DNA from 3 places in the Streptomyces sp. NPDC051180 genome. Region 3 is predicted to be linked to each of the others. Evidence: riboswitches for the same ligand, from Rfam matches in the RefSeq annotation. Region 3 holds a riboswitch; each other region holds the start of a gene.
The links. Region 3 has a riboswitch for thiamine pyrophosphate ahead of AB0424_RS23340 (thiamine ABC transporter substrate-binding protein). Riboswitches for the same ligand answer to the same signal wherever they lie in the genome.

Region 1 (4,720 bases), on a different contig from region 3:
GGCCCCTAGCCTTGAGGATGTCCGGCGCGGAGCGCGCGGGACGACTCTTCGAGAGCGAGGTAGGGACGATGGCCGTACAGGAGATTCTCGCGGGGATGCCCTGGTGGGTGAAGTGGGTCGCCATACCCGCTCTGGCCCTGATCGTCTTCGGCGGGCTGATCACCAGCGTCCTGGCGTTCGTGGTCGGGCTGCTGTTCAAGGTGCTGCTCTTCGTGGCGCTGGTCGCCGGACTGGTCTACGTCGTACGGAAGTTCAGCTCCTCCTCCAGGTCGCGTGAGGACTGGTAGCACGAGCTACTGATCGGTATGCGGACGACGGAGGGTATTAGCCCGCGCGGGGGAACGCACCGGGCGAATCGGGGCAGGGCCCCGGAGGCTGCCACTAGAGTGGAATCTCTCCGCCGCCTTGGGGACTACGGGCGTAGACCCCCGTACTGACCAGCGGTTTTCCCAGGCCCGGCGGGCGCGCGGGGGCGGCCCCCGCGGACGGGTGCGTTGCATCCGTTGTCACGCCTGGGGGTGACCTTTGGCCACGGCTACGCAGACTGCAGCGCCTACCCTGATCGGCTCGGTGCAGCGGGCGCTGAGACTCCTGGAGGCCGTCGCCTCCCACCCGGACGGCGCTCCCGCCAAACAGCTCGCCCGCGAGACGGGCCTCCCGCTGCCCACCACGTACCACCTGCTCCGCACCCTGACGCACGAGGGCTATCTGCTCCGCGAGAAGGGTGTGTTCGTCCTGGGCGACGCCGCCGTCCGTCTGGCCGGCGGCGGAGACGTGCAGAATCGTCGCATCAAGATCGAGGACTCTCTGGCCCGCTGGCGGGACGAGATCGGCGTGCCGGTCTACTTCGCCGTCTACCGCGAGGGCGAGATCGAGCTCGTCGCCGTCGCCGACACCCCGTCCGCCCCCGCGGTGGAGGAATGGGCCGACTTCCGGGAGACCGCGCACGCCCATGCGATCGGGCAGTGCCTGCTCAGTCAACTCGATCCGAAATCTCGTCAAGACCACCTCGATCGCCATCCGGTGGAAGCCATCACTCCGTACACGCTGCGTAACCGCCGTGTGCTTTTGGAGCGTTTGGACGGTTTGGGGCGAATGGAACCCCTGGTGGAGCGTCAGGAATATGCACTCGGCACGGTCTGTGCCGCAATCCCCATTACGGCGGGCTCCACGGCGGGCGCGATGGCCATTTCCCTCCCCCTTCACCAGGAAGAACGGTTGCTCCCAGCAGTCGAGCGACTACGCACGGAGATCGGAAGGCTCTTCAGTTCCCTTGCGTTCTCTATCAGTATCTGAAAAATCACTCCTTGTGATCTGCTAGCGGGTGCAGCACGATTGCGTCAAGAGGGCCGTGGGGGATCATTCCTGGCCGTTTCGGTCACAGCTTTCAGCAGCTGTGTTTACACAACTGCTCCATCTACTGCGGGGTACATGATGCGAGAGTCGGTTCAGGCCGAGGTCCTGATGAGCTTCCTCGTCTCCGAGGAGCTCTCCTTCAAGATCCCGGTTGAGCTGCGATACGAGGCTCGGGATCCGTACGCGGTGCGCATGACCTTCCACCTCCCCGGAGACGCGCCGGTCACCTGGGCGTTCGGCAGGGAGCTGCTGCTCGACGGGATCAACCGCCCCAGCGGGGACGGCGACGTGCACATCGCACCGACCGAACCCGAGGGGCTGTCCGACGTCTCCATCCGGCTCCAGGTCGGCGGCGACCGCGCTCTGTTCCGCGCGAGCGCGCCGCCGCTGGTCGCCTTCCTGGACCGCACGGACAAGCTCGTCCCGCTCGGTCAGGAGCGGAACCTCGGGGACTTCGAGGACAACCTGGAGGCCGCGCTCGGACGGATCCTCGCCGAGGAGAACGCCGGACCCGCCTGAGCCCTCACTTCGCGCGCCGGCGGCGTCCTCCCCGTGCCGCCGCCGCCTTGCGGCCACCGGTGCCCGGCCGGGTGTCCGCGTCCGCCCGGTCGGCGGAGACGACCAGCGCCGCCAGCGCCGTGGTGAGCGGGACGGAGGCCACCAGACCGATCGAACCGACCAGCGTCCGGACGATCTCCACGGCGACCAACTCGCTGTTGGCGACCGTCCCCATGCTGCTCTGCGCGATCGAGAAGAGCAGCAGCAGCGGCAGTGCGGCGCCCGCGTAGGCCAGGACCAGGGTGTTCACGACCGACGCGATGTGGTCACGGCCGATCCGGATGCCCGCCCGGTACAGGGCGCGCGGCCCCATGCCCGGATCGGCCTGGTGCAGCTCCCAGACCGCGGAGGTCTGGGTCACCGTCACGTCGTCGAGCACGCCCAGCGAACCGATGATGATGCTCGCGAGGAGAAGCCCGGACATGTCGATCTCCGGGTACAGGCCGTGGATCAGACCGGTGTTGTCGTCGGTGTTGCCGCTCAGCGAGGCCCAGCCGATGAAGACCGACCCGAGCAGCCCGATGAGCAGCAGGGAGATCAGCGTGCCGAGCACCGCGACCGAGGTGCGGGCCGACAGGCCGTGACACATGTAGAGCGCGATCAGCATGATCGCACTCGATCCGACCACCGCAACGACCAGCGGATTCGAGCCCTCCAGGATCGCCGGCAGGATGAAGAACGTCAGCACCAGGAAGCTCACGGCGAGCGCGATCAGCGCCATCAGCCCCCGCATCCGGCCGACGAGGACGACCGCGAGCGCGAAGATCCCGGCGAGGACCGCCATGGGCAGCTTCCGGTTCACGTCCGTCACCGAGTACTGCAGATCGCGCGGGGCATCGGGGGCGTACGCCACCACCACGCCCTGCCCCTCGTGCAGTTGGCGCGGTGCGTCCGGCTGGACGATCTCGACGAACGTCCGGCCCTTCTCCGGGCCGCTGGCGACCTCGACCGTCGCCTTCGCGCACTCCCCCCGCTGGGCGTTGACCGCCTCGCGGCCCTCCGGGGTGGAGGTGTCCCCGGTCGGTGGGGTCTGGGCGGCGTTCACGGACGCGCAGTCGACCTTCTCGACGTCGACGACCTTGCCCTGCTCTGTCTGCCGGTCGAAGCCGACCCCGGTGCGCTCGTGCGCCGGGGTCCCGCCCGGCCACAGCACCATCAGGCCGACCACGACGGCGGTCGCGAACGGGATCAGCACGGCGGCGATGACCTTGCGCAGGTGCCGGGAGACGGGGGCGGCCGGGCCGTGGCTGTGACTGTGCCCGTGTCCGTGTCCATGGGAGGAACCCGCGGCGGGACCGGGCCCGTGGTCGTGGTCGTGGCCGTGGGAAGGGCCTCGGGACGGTCCGTTGCCGTGCCCGGGGGAGGGCGGCGGGCCGTGGTCGGGACCGTGGGCGTGGCCGTGGGGCTCAGGGGGCTGATGGGGGGAGGTCACCGACCGATCATCGCAAGAACGTCGGGGGCCCACTGTTCAGCACGCCAGGGATGACGCTAGCGTGGTGACACCTTTGCACACGCGGGAGCTCGGAGCACCGGGCTGAGAGGGCGCTGATCACCGTACGCACGTACGGGAGGAGGCTGCGCCGACCGCCGAACCTGTTACCGGGTAATGCCGGCGTAGGGAGATCGGTCTCATGACCATTCAGGATGCACGCACGCCTGCCTCCGACCAGGACGGGACCCCCGTCGACGGCGGGCGCACGCCCGGCTGGCACAAGGGGTACGTCGAGGGTTCGCGCCCCGACCTCCGGGTGCCGGTCCGTCAGGTGCACCTCACCAACGGCAAGGACGTCACGCTGTACGACACGTCCGGCCCGTACACCGACCCCACCATCGACACCGACGTCCGGCGGGGCCTTCCGCCGCTGCGCGAGAACTGGATCATCGCGCGCGGCGACACCGAGGAGTACGCGGGCCGCCCGGTCCGCCCCGAGGACGACGGCATCAAGCACACCTCGCCGCGCGGCGGCGGGCTGAAGAACCTCGACGCGGTCTTCCCCGGCCGTCCGCGCCTGCCGCGCCGGGGCCGCGACGGCCAGGCCGTCACGCAGCTCGCGTACGCCCGCCGGGGCGAGATCACCCCGGAGATGGAGTACGTCGCGATCCGCGAGAACGTCTCCCCCGAGGTCGTCCGCGAGGAGATCGCCGCGGGCCGGGCCGTCCTCCCGGCGAACGTGAACCACCCGGAGATCGAGCCGATGATCATCGGCAAGCGGTTCCTGGTGAAGGTGAACGCCAACATCGGCAACTCCGCCGTCACCTCCTCCATCGAGGAGGAGGTGGAGAAGATGACCTGGGCGACCAAGTGGGGCGCCGACACGGTCATGGACCTGTCCACGGGCCGCAACATCCACACCACCCGCGAGTGGGTGCTGCGCAACTCCCCCGTGCCGATCGGCACCGTGCCGCTCTACCAGGCGCTGGAGAAGGTCGACGGCAGGGCCGAGGACCTGACCTGGGAGATCTACAAGGACACGGTCATCGAGCAGGCCGAGCAGGGCGTCGACTACATGACCGTCCACGCCGGCGTGCTGCTGCCGTACGTGCCCCTCACCGCCCGCCGCAAGACCGGCATCGTCTCGCGCGGCGGCTCGATCATGGCCGCCTGGTGTCTCGCGCACCACAAGGAGAACTTCCTCTACACGAACTTCGAGGAGCTCTGCGAGATCCTGGCGGCGTACGACGTCACCTACTCGCTCGGCGACGGCCTGCGCCCCGGTTCGATCGCCGACGCCAACGACGAGGCCCAGTTCGCGGAGCTGCGCACCCTCGGCGAGCTCAACACGATCGCCAAGCGGCACAACGTGCA
Region 2 (4,720 bases), on a different contig from region 3:
CCATACCGGCAGGTTAGACGTGGTGCGGTGGGCCGCGTATACGGCGTCCGAGTGGTGGACACCTTTTCGGACACCCGGGCAGGCGGGTCAGCCCTCCGCGCGCTCGCGGACCCGCTTGGCCAGGGCGGCGGTCGCGGCGGCCGGGTCGTCGGCCTCGGTGATCGCCCGGACGACGACGATACGGCGGGCACCGGCGTCCAGGACCTCTTCGAGGTTGGTCTCGTCGATGCCGCCGATGGCGAACCAGGGGCGGTCCTGGCGCAGGCCGGCGGCGTACCGCACGAGGTCGAGCCCCGGCGCGTACCGCCCGGGCTTGGTGGGGGTGGGCCAGCAGGGGCCGGTGCAGAAGTAGTCGACGCCGGGTTCGGAGGCGGCCGCGGCCACCTCGCTCTCGGCGTGGCAGGAACGGCCGATAAGGACCCCGTCGCCGAGGATCGCGCGGGCGGCGGGCACGGGCAGGTCGCCCTGGCCGAGGTGGAGCACGTCGGAGCCGATGGCGTGGGCGACGTCGGCCCGGTCGTTCACGGCGAGGAGCCGGCCGTGGCGGCGGGCGGCCTCGGCGAGGACGGCGAGGTGCTCCAGCTCCTCGCCGGCCTCCATGCCCTTGTCGCGGAGCTGGACGACGTCCACGCCGGAGGAGAGGACGGCGTCGAGGAACTCCGGCAGGTCGCCCTCGCGCTTCCGGGCGTCGGTGCACAGGTAGAGCCGGGCGTCGGCGAGCCGCTCACGAGGCGTGGGCATGGGTGGGTTCCCCCCGTTCGTGCGCCGGCGCCGCGGCGCCCGGCCCGCGAGGGGGCCGGGCGCCGCGACACCCGCGGGTGGTGTCTTCGGTGCGTCCGTACGCACCTCGGTGTGTGTGCGTCAGAGAGCGAGCGCCTGGGCGCGGCGCTTCACCTCCGTGCCGCGATTCTCGTTGAGCGCCTGCGCGGGCGTGCCCGGCAGGCTCTCGTCAGGAGTGAAGAGCCACTCCAGCATCTCCTCGTCGGTGAAGCCGTCGTCCCGCAGGACGGTCAGGAGTCCGACGAGGCCCTTGACGATCTTGTCGCCCTGGATGAAGGCGGCGGGAATCTGCAGGGCGTTGTTCTCACCGCGGCGCACGGCGATCAGCTGGCCTTCCTTGATCAGCTGTCGCACGCGCGTCACCTCGACATCGAGCATCTCCGCGATGTCGGGCACGTAGAGCCAGGCGGGGACGAGCGCATCGATCTTTACGTCAATCTCGGTCACGGGACAAGCCTGCCATCCCGGACCGACACCCGATAGCCGGGCCCTACCGGACTGCCGCCTTCAGGGGGACGGACGGGTCCGCGGCGCGGGCCGGGTCGACCGGCGTGGCGGCCTCGATGAGCCTGCGGCCCTGGGCCAGGTCGCGGGGTCGGCCGACGGCGAGCAGGGCCACCGGGGCGCCGTCGCGCAGCCAGAGCACGGACCACGCCTCGTCCGCCGGGTCGCCGCGCCAGAGCAGTTCGTCGGCTCCGGCGTGGTGTCCCGCGTACTGGACGAAGCGGCCGAACTGCTCGGACCAGAAGTAGGGCACGGGGTCGTACGGCCCGGGGTCGGCCCCGGCGATCGTCGTGGCGACCGTGCGGGGGCCCTGGAGCGCGTTGTCCCAGTGGTGGACGAGGAGCCGTTCGCCGTAGCGGGCGGAGGGGAAGGAGGCGCAGTCGCCGACGGCGTACACGTCGGGCAGGGAGGTGCGCAGCCGGTCGTCTGCGGTGACGGCGCCGCTCGGGTCCAGGGCGATGCCGGAGCCGGCGAGCCAGCCGGTGGCGGGGCGGGCGCCGATGCCGACGACGACGGCGTCGGCGGGCAGGGAGCGGCCGTCGGCGAGGACGACCCGGCCGGGTTCGACGGCGTCCACGCGCGCGTGGGTGAGGAGTTCGGCGCCGTGGGCGGCGTACCACCCGGCCATGGGGGCGGCGACCTCGTCGGGCAGGGCGCCGGTGAGGGGGAGTCCGGCCGCCTCGACGACGGTGACGGCGCAGCCGGCCTCGCGCGCGGCGGTGGCGAACTCGGCGCCGATCCATCCGGCGCCGACGACCACGACGGTGTGCCGCCGCTCCAGGACGGGCCCGAGGCGCACGGCGTCGTCGAGGGTCCGCAGCAGGTGGACGCCGGGGACGCCCTCGGTGCCGGGCAGGGTGACGGGGTGGGCGCCGGTGGCGACGACCAGGGTGTCGTATCCGACGGGTCCCGCCTCGGTGTCGACCTCGTGGTCGGCGGCGCGCAGGCCGGTGACGTCGAGGCCGAGGCGGAGTTCGATGCCGAGTTCCTCGAAGTCGACGTCGAAGGCCGAGCCCTCGGCCTTGCCGAGGAGGATCGCCTTGGACAGCGGGGGCCGGTCGTAGGGCTGGTGGGGTTCGGCCCCGATGAGGGTCACGGGGCCGGTGAAGCCCTGTTCCCGCAGGGCGACGGCGGTCTGGACACCCGCCATTCCCGCCCCCACGATCACGACGCGCTGCTGGGCCTGCTCTTGCTCGCTCACCCGACCACCTTACGTATCTGACGGACCATCAGGAAGGAGGGGTCTGTGACCCCTTCCACGGCGGAAGCTAGTCTGGCGGGCGTAAAGCACTCGCGGGAGCCCGGACGACCGGGCTGAGAGGGAGGCTGGAGCGGCCTCCGACCGTACGAACCTGATCCGGGTCATGCCGGCGAAGGGAGGGGCTGGACGCCCATGCGTTCTTCCGATGTCCTCGTGGTCGGGGGCGGCATCATCGGCCTGGTCACGGCCTGGCGGGCCGCGCAGCGCGGACTGCGCACCGCCGTCGTCGACCAGGACCCGGGCGGCGGGGCCGCGCGGGTCGCCGCCGGGATGCTCGCCGCCGTCACCGAACTCCACTACGGCGAGGAGACCCTGCTCGGGCTCAACCTCGCCTCCGCCGAGCGCTATCCCGCGTTCGTCGCCGAACTCGCCGAGGCCACCGGCCACGACGTCGGCCACCGCGCCTGCGGCACCCTCGCCGTCGCCCTGGACGCCGACGACCGGGCCCATCTGCGCGAACTGCACGCCCTCCAGACCCGCTGCGGCCTCACCTCCGAGTGGCTCAGCGGGCGCGACTGCCGCCGTCTCGAACCGATGCTCGCCCCCGGGGTGCGCGGCGGACTGCGGGTGGACGGCGACCACCAGGTCGACCCGCGCCGGCTCGCCGCCGCGCTGCTCGTCGCCTGCGAACGGGCCGGGGTGGTCTTCCACCGCACCCTCGCCGAACGGCTGACGGTGGTACGGGACCGGGCCCGCGGCGCCGTGCTCGGCGGCGGCGAGGAAGTGACGGCCGACCAGGTCGTCCTCGCCGCGGGCAGCCTCAGCGGGCGGCTGGCGGGCGTGCCGCCCGAGGCGGTGCCGCCCGTGCGCCCGGTGAAGGGCCAGGTGCTGCGGCTGCGGGTGCCGCCCGCGTACGCCCCCTTCCTCTCCCGGACCGTCCGGGCCGTCGTCCGCGGCAGCCACGTCTACCTGGTGCCCCGCGAGAACGGCGAGCTGGTCGTCGGCGCCACCAGCGAGGAGCTGGGCTGGGACACGACGGTGACGGCGGGCGGGGTGTACGAGCTGCTGCGCGACGCGCACGAGCTGGTCCCCGGCATCACCGAGCTGCCGCTCACCGAGACCCGGGCCGGCCTGCGCCCCGCGTCGCCGGACAACGCGCCCCTGCTCGGCCCCACCGTCCTGCCCGGCCTCCACCTGGCCACCGGCCACTACCGCAACGGGGTCCTCCTCACCCCCGTCACCGGCGACGTCATGGCCGAGGTCCTCACCACGGGCGTCCTCCCCGACCAGGCCCGCCCCTTCACCCCCCGCCGTTTCTCCTCCGTACGTCTGGAGCAGCCCGCATGAGCGTGCCCGTCACCGTGTCCGTCAACGGAGAACCCCGCGAGCTCTCCGGTCCCGTCTCCCTCGACGTCCTCGTCGCGAGTCTGAGCACCGCGCCCACCGGGGTCGCGGCGGCCGTCAACGAGACGGTCGTCCCCCGCGGCGAGTGGGCGGCGACGCTGCTCGGCGACGGCGACCGGGTGGAGGTCCTGACCGCGGTGCAGGGGGGCTGAGTGCGATGTCCGACGACGTGTTCCTGCTCGGCGGCGCCGAGTTCTCCTCCCGCCTGATCATGGGCACCGGCGGCGCCCCCAGCCTCGACGTCCTCGAACGCTCCCTGGTCGCCAGCGGCACCGAGCTCACGACCGTCGCGATGCGGCGCCTCGACCCGACCGTCCAGGGCTCGGTCCTCTCCGTCCTCGACCGGCTCGGCATCCGGGTCCTGCCCAACACGGCCGGCTGCTTCACCGCCGGAGAGGCCGTCCTGACCGCCCGGCTCGCCCGGGAGGCGCTCGGCACCGACTGGATCAAGCTGGAGGTCGTCGCCGACGAGCGGACCCTGCTGCCGGACGGGGAGGAGCTGCTGAACGCGGCGGAGACCCTGGTCGACGACGGCTTCACGGTCCTGCCGTACACCAACGACGACCCCGTCCTCGCCCGGAAGCTGGAGGACGTGGGGTGCGCGGCGATCATGCCGCTCGGCTCCCCGATCGGCTCCGGCCTCGGCATCCGCAACCCGCACAACTTCCGGCTGATCACCGAGCGGGCGGGGGTGCCGGTCATCCTCGACGCGGGCGCGGGCACCGCGTCGGACGCGGCGCTCGCCATGGAGCTGGGCTGCGCGGCGGTGATGCTGGCGTCGGCGGTGACCCGGGCGCAGGAGCCGGTCCTCATGGCCTCGGCGATGCGGCA
Region 3 (4,720 bases):
CGAGCAGCAGCAGGGACACCGCGCACACCACCATCAGAATCGTCGAGAGGGCCATCGCCTGGCCGTAGTTGAGCTCGCCGGGCCGGCCGAGCAGCCGGGCCACCGCGACCGGCAGCGTGGGGCTGTCGGGCCGGGCGATGAAGACGGTCGCGCCGAACTCGCCTAGCGAGACGGCGAAGGCGAACCCGGCGGCGATGAGCAGGGCCCGCCGCACCAGCGGCAGGTCCACCTCCCGCCAGGCCCGCCACGGCGAGGCGCCGAGCACGGCCGCCGCCTCCCGCAGCCGCTCGTCCACCGCCCGCAGCACCGGCAGCATCGTGCGGACGACGAAGGGGACGCCGACCAGCGCTTGGGCGAGCGGGACGAGGATCCAGCTGGCCCGCAGGTCGAACGGCGGCTCGTCGAGGGTGATCAGGAAGCCGAAGCCCACGGTGACGGCCGAGACGCCGAGGGGCAGCATCAGCAGCGCGTCGAAGCCGCGGACCAGCCGCCCGGCCCGGCGGGTGAGCGCCGCCGCCGCGAGCCCGCCGACGGCCACCGCGATCGCCGTGGCGGCCAGCGCGTACCGCAGCGAGTTCCCGATCGCCTCCAGCGGCGGCACCAGGAACGTGCCGCTCTCGTCGAGCGTGCCCAGCGCGCGGTAGTAGCCGAGCCCGTACCCGCCCGACCCGGCGAAGGACCGTTCCACCAGGACGCCCAGCGGCAGCAGGACCAGCAGCGCCACGGAGAGCAGCACCGCCGCGAGCAGCGTCCACTGCGCCGCCCCGCGCGGCCGGCGCGCGGTCCGCTCGGGCGCGACCAGCCGCAGGGCGGTCTCCCGGCGCCGGACGGTCCACGCGTGGACGCCGAGGATCGCGCCGACGGCGGCGAACTGGACGAGCGTCAGCACGGCGGCCGTCCGCAGGTCGAGCAGGCGGGCGGTCTGCCGGTAGATCTCGGCTTCCAGGGTGGAGTACGCGTCCCCGCCGAGGATCTGGACGACGCCGAACGAGGTGAAGGTGAAGAGGAAGACCATCAGCGCGGCCGCCGAGACCGCCGGCACCAGGGCCGGCAGCGTGACGGTCCGCCAGGCCGTCCAGCGCGAGGCGCCGAGGACCCGGGCGGCCTCCTCCTGGCGCGGGTCGAGCTGTGACCAGAGGCCGCCGACGGTCCGCACGACGACGGCGTAGTTGAAGAAGACGTGGGCGAGGAGGATGGCCCACACGCTGGTGTCGAGCCGCAGCCCCCACAGCTCGTCGGTGAGGCCGCCGCGGCCGACCAGCGCCAGGAACGCGGTGCCGACCAGGACGGTCGGCAGCACGAACGGCACGGTGACGACGGCCCGCAGGACGTTCTTGCCGGGGAAGTCGAAGCGGGCGAAGACGTACGCCCCGGGCAGCGCCACGACCAGCGTCAGCGCGGTCGAGGCGAGCGCCTGCCAGGCGGTGAAGCCGAGGACGTCGAGGATGTCCGGCCGGCTCAGCGTCTCGCCGATCCGGTCGAACCGCCAGGTGCCGTCCGGGCGCAGCCCGCGCTCCACGATCGAGGCGACGGGCCAGGCGAAGAAGACCCCGAAGAACGCGACGGGCAGGGCCATCAGCCCCAGCCGCGCCGCGCTCCCCTTGAGGCCGCGCCTTACTTCAGGACGAGCGACGACCACTGCTGGATCCACGCGTCACGCTTCTCGGCGATCTTCTCGGGCGCCATGGTCTGCGGCTTGTCGACGACCACGCCGTGCTTCGTGAACAGCTCGGGCAGCGCCGCGTCCTTCGCCACCGGGTTCACGAACATCTGCAGCGGCATGTCCTCCTGGAACGTCCGGGAGATCAGGAAGTCGATCAGCGCCTTGCCGCCCTCGGGGTTCTTCGCCCCGTTCAGCAGGCCCGCGAACTCGGTCTGCCGGAAGCAGGTGCCGGTGGAGACGCCGGTGGGCGCGACCTTGGGCTGCGGCTCGCCGTACAGCACCTCGACGGGCGGGCTGGAGGCGTAGCTGACGACCAGCGGCCGGTCGCCCTTGGCCTGCTTGCCGCCGGCCGAGCCGGAGAACTCCTGGTTGTAGGCGAGCTCCCAGCTGTCGACGGTCTTCACGCCGTTGGCCCGGAGCTTCTTCCAGTAGTCCTGCCAGCCGTCGTCGCCGTACTGCGCGGCCGTGCCGAGGAGGAAGCCGAGGCCCGGGGAGGACCGCTCGGGGTTCTCCACGACCAGCAGGTCCTTGTACGCCGGCTTCGCCAGGTCGTCGAAGGTGACCGGCGGGGCCAGCTTCTTGTCGGCGAAGTACTTCTTGTCGTAGTTGACGCAGATGTCGCCGGAGTCGATCGGCGTGACCCGGTTCTCCTTGTCGAGCCGGTACGCGGCCTGGACCCGGTCCACGCCCTTCGCCTCGTACGGGACGAAGATCCCGTTGTCGAGGGCGCGGGACAGCAGCGTGTTGTCGACGCCGAAGAAGACGTCGCCCTGCGGGGAGCCCTTGGTCAGGATCTCCTTGTTGACGGCCTCGCCGGCGTCGCCGCTCTTCAGCACCTTGACGGTGAACCCCGTCTGCGCGGTGAACGCCGCCAGCACCTCCTTGGAGGCGTTGAACGAGTCGTGGCTCACCAGCGTCACGGTCTTCGGCGCGGGCCGGTCGGTCTTGCCGGCCGCCTCCCGGACGTCGTCGGTGCCGCACGCGGCGAGACCGGTGACGCCGATCGCCGCGGCGAGCGCCGCGGCGGCGGCCTTCTTGATGCTCACTTGAATGTCCTCCTGGGGATGACCAGGAAGAGACGCGGCCCCGCCCACCCGAGGGTGGGCAGGGCGCAACAGCTCGAGTTGCGACCGAACTTCCTACCCAGAATGACCTGGGCAAGGTTCAGAGGGTCTGCGGTCCTACGGTGACCGCACTCTCAGCGCTGTGGCGCTCCCCTGTCGGAATATGAAGATGTGTTCGAGCTCAGACTACAAGGTCAGCGTTCGGCGGCCGCGAGCTGTCCACAGGCACCGTCGATCTCCTGGCCCCTGGTGTCCCGCACGGTCACCGGCACACCGTGGCGCGCGATGGCCTCGACGAACGCCTTCTCGTCCTCCGGGCGCGACGCGGTCCACTTGGAACCGGGCGTCGGGTTCAGCGGGATCAGGTTGACGTGCACCCGCTTGCCCTTGAGCAGCCGGCCCAGCAGGTCGCCCCGCCACGCCTGGTCGTTGATGTCCCGGATCAGGGCGTACTCGATGGAGATCCGGCGCCCGGACTTCTCCGCGTACTCCCACGCCGCGTCGAGGACCTCGCGGACCTTCCAGCGCGTGTTGACCGGCACCAGGGTGTCGCGCAGCTCGTCGTCCGGCGCGTGCAGCGAGACCGCGAGGCGGCACTTGAAGCCCTCGTCGGCGAAGCGGAGCATCGCGGGCACCAGACCCACGGTCGAGACCGTGATGCCGCGCTGCGACAGACCGAGGCCGTCCGGCTCCGGGTCCGTCAGCCGGCGGATCGACCCGACCACCCGCTTGTAGTTCGCGAGCGGCTCCCCCATGCCCATGAACACGATGTTGGAGAGCCGCGCCGGTCCCCCGGGCACCTCCCCGTCCCGCAGGGCCCGCATCCCGTCCACGATCTGGTGCACGATCTCGGCCGTCGAGAGGTTCCGGTCGAGCCCCGCCTGCCCCGTCGCGCAGAACGGGCAGTTCATCCCGCACCCCGCCTGCGAGGAGATGCACATCGTCACCCGGTCCGGGTAGCGCATCAGCACCGACTCCACCAGCGTGCCGTCGTGCAGCCGCCACAGCGTCTTGCGGGTCGTGTCGTCGTCGCACGAGATGTGCCGCACCACCGACATCAGGTCCGGCAGCAGCTCCCCCGCCAGCTTCTCCCGCGAGGCGGCCGGAATGTCCGTCCACTCCGCCGGGTCGTGCGCGTAGCGCGCGAAGTAGTGCGTGGACAGCTGCTTCGCACGGAACGGCTTCTCGCCGATCGCGGCGACAGCCTCCTTCCGCTCGGCAGGCGTGAGGTCGGCCAGGTGCCGCGGCGGCTTCTTGGCTCCGCGGGGGGCGACGAAAGTGAGTTCTCCGGGCTTGGGCATGGTGCTACCAGTGTCGCAGACACTTCCCCGTTCCCAGGGCTTCCGCCCACCGGCCCCAGCCGCCCCGGGCCGTCCGGGTCCGCCCAGGGCCGTCCGGGTCCGCCTTCGGACGGCCCGGAGACGGCCCGGTCCGCGGTGTCGTGTGGTGGGCCGGCCGCGTGATGCCGGTGACCGGAGATACTTGGATGAACCTGGAGGTACAAGTGACGATCTTCGAGCAGGAGAGCATGTTCGCCACTGCGGAAGACGGCCCGACGCTGATCATCCGGAGTGCGGTCCCGGCTACGACGGCGCTGGAGACCGGCTTTCCTGCAGGAGTCGTGTCCGCTGCTGCCGAGCGGGAATCTTGGCGTAAGGAAGTCCACCGTCCGGCGACGCACACCCACAAGTGGTGGGCGCAGCGACTCGGCTCCGTTTTCCGCGGCATCCTGGCCGCCGCGGTCGCGGAGGACGAGCAGGACGCGATCGAGTGCTACAGCAACGCACTGCGACTCGATGGCCTTGTCGTCTGCGACCCGTTCGCCGGCTCGGGGACCACGCTCGCCGAGGCGGCCAAGCTGGGCGCGAAGGTGGTCGGCAGAGACATCAATCCTGTTGCCACTCTGGTGCAACGGCAGGCATTGGCTCCTTGGGACCGCTCGCGCTTGGACCGCGCGTTCGACAAGGTCGAGACCCAGGTTCGCCACGAGATC

Region 1: linked by a shared signal. The riboswitch ahead of thiC (phosphomethylpyrimidine synthase ThiC) and the one ahead of AB0424_RS23340 (thiamine ABC transporter substrate-binding protein) in region 3 are both predicted to bind thiamine pyrophosphate.
Region 2: linked by a shared signal. The riboswitch ahead of thiO (glycine oxidase ThiO) and the one ahead of AB0424_RS23340 (thiamine ABC transporter substrate-binding protein) in region 3 are both predicted to bind thiamine pyrophosphate.

What each region holds. Positions count from the first base shown of each region.
Region 1 is NZ_JBFBBC010000003.1:303,682-308,401, forward strand. Features, by position in the region: gene AB0424_RS08130 (DUF5326 family protein) at 69-287, shown strand; gene AB0424_RS08135 (helix-turn-helix domain-containing protein) at 526-1,296, shown strand; gene AB0424_RS08140 (SsgA family sporulation/cell division regulator) at 1,435-1,875, shown strand; gene AB0424_RS08145 (YibE/F family protein) at 1,880-3,346, opposite strand; TPP riboswitch at 3,418-3,552, shown strand; gene thiC (phosphomethylpyrimidine synthase ThiC) at 3,546-4,720, shown strand, end outside.
Region 2 is NZ_JBFBBC010000002.1:368,527-373,246, forward strand. Features, by position in the region: gene metF (methylenetetrahydrofolate reductase [NAD(P)H]) at 1-4, opposite strand, end outside; gene thiE (thiamine phosphate synthase) at 88-741, opposite strand; gene AB0424_RS05110 (Rv2175c family DNA-binding protein) at 862-1,227, opposite strand; gene AB0424_RS05115 (FAD-dependent oxidoreductase) at 1,271-2,485, opposite strand; TPP riboswitch at 2,568-2,680, shown strand; gene thiO (glycine oxidase ThiO) at 2,678-3,832, shown strand; gene thiS (sulfur carrier protein ThiS) at 3,829-4,041, shown strand; gene AB0424_RS05130 (thiazole synthase) at 4,047-4,720, shown strand, end outside.
Region 3 is NZ_JBFBBC010000013.1:148,133-152,852, reverse strand. Features, by position in the region: gene AB0424_RS23345 (iron ABC transporter permease) at 1-1,576, opposite strand, end outside; gene AB0424_RS23340 (thiamine ABC transporter substrate-binding protein) at 1,615-2,709, opposite strand; TPP riboswitch at 2,782-2,892, opposite strand; gene rlmN (23S rRNA (adenine(2503)-C(2))-methyltransferase RlmN) at 2,922-4,028, opposite strand; gene AB0424_RS23330 (DNA methyltransferase) at 4,232-4,720, shown strand, end outside.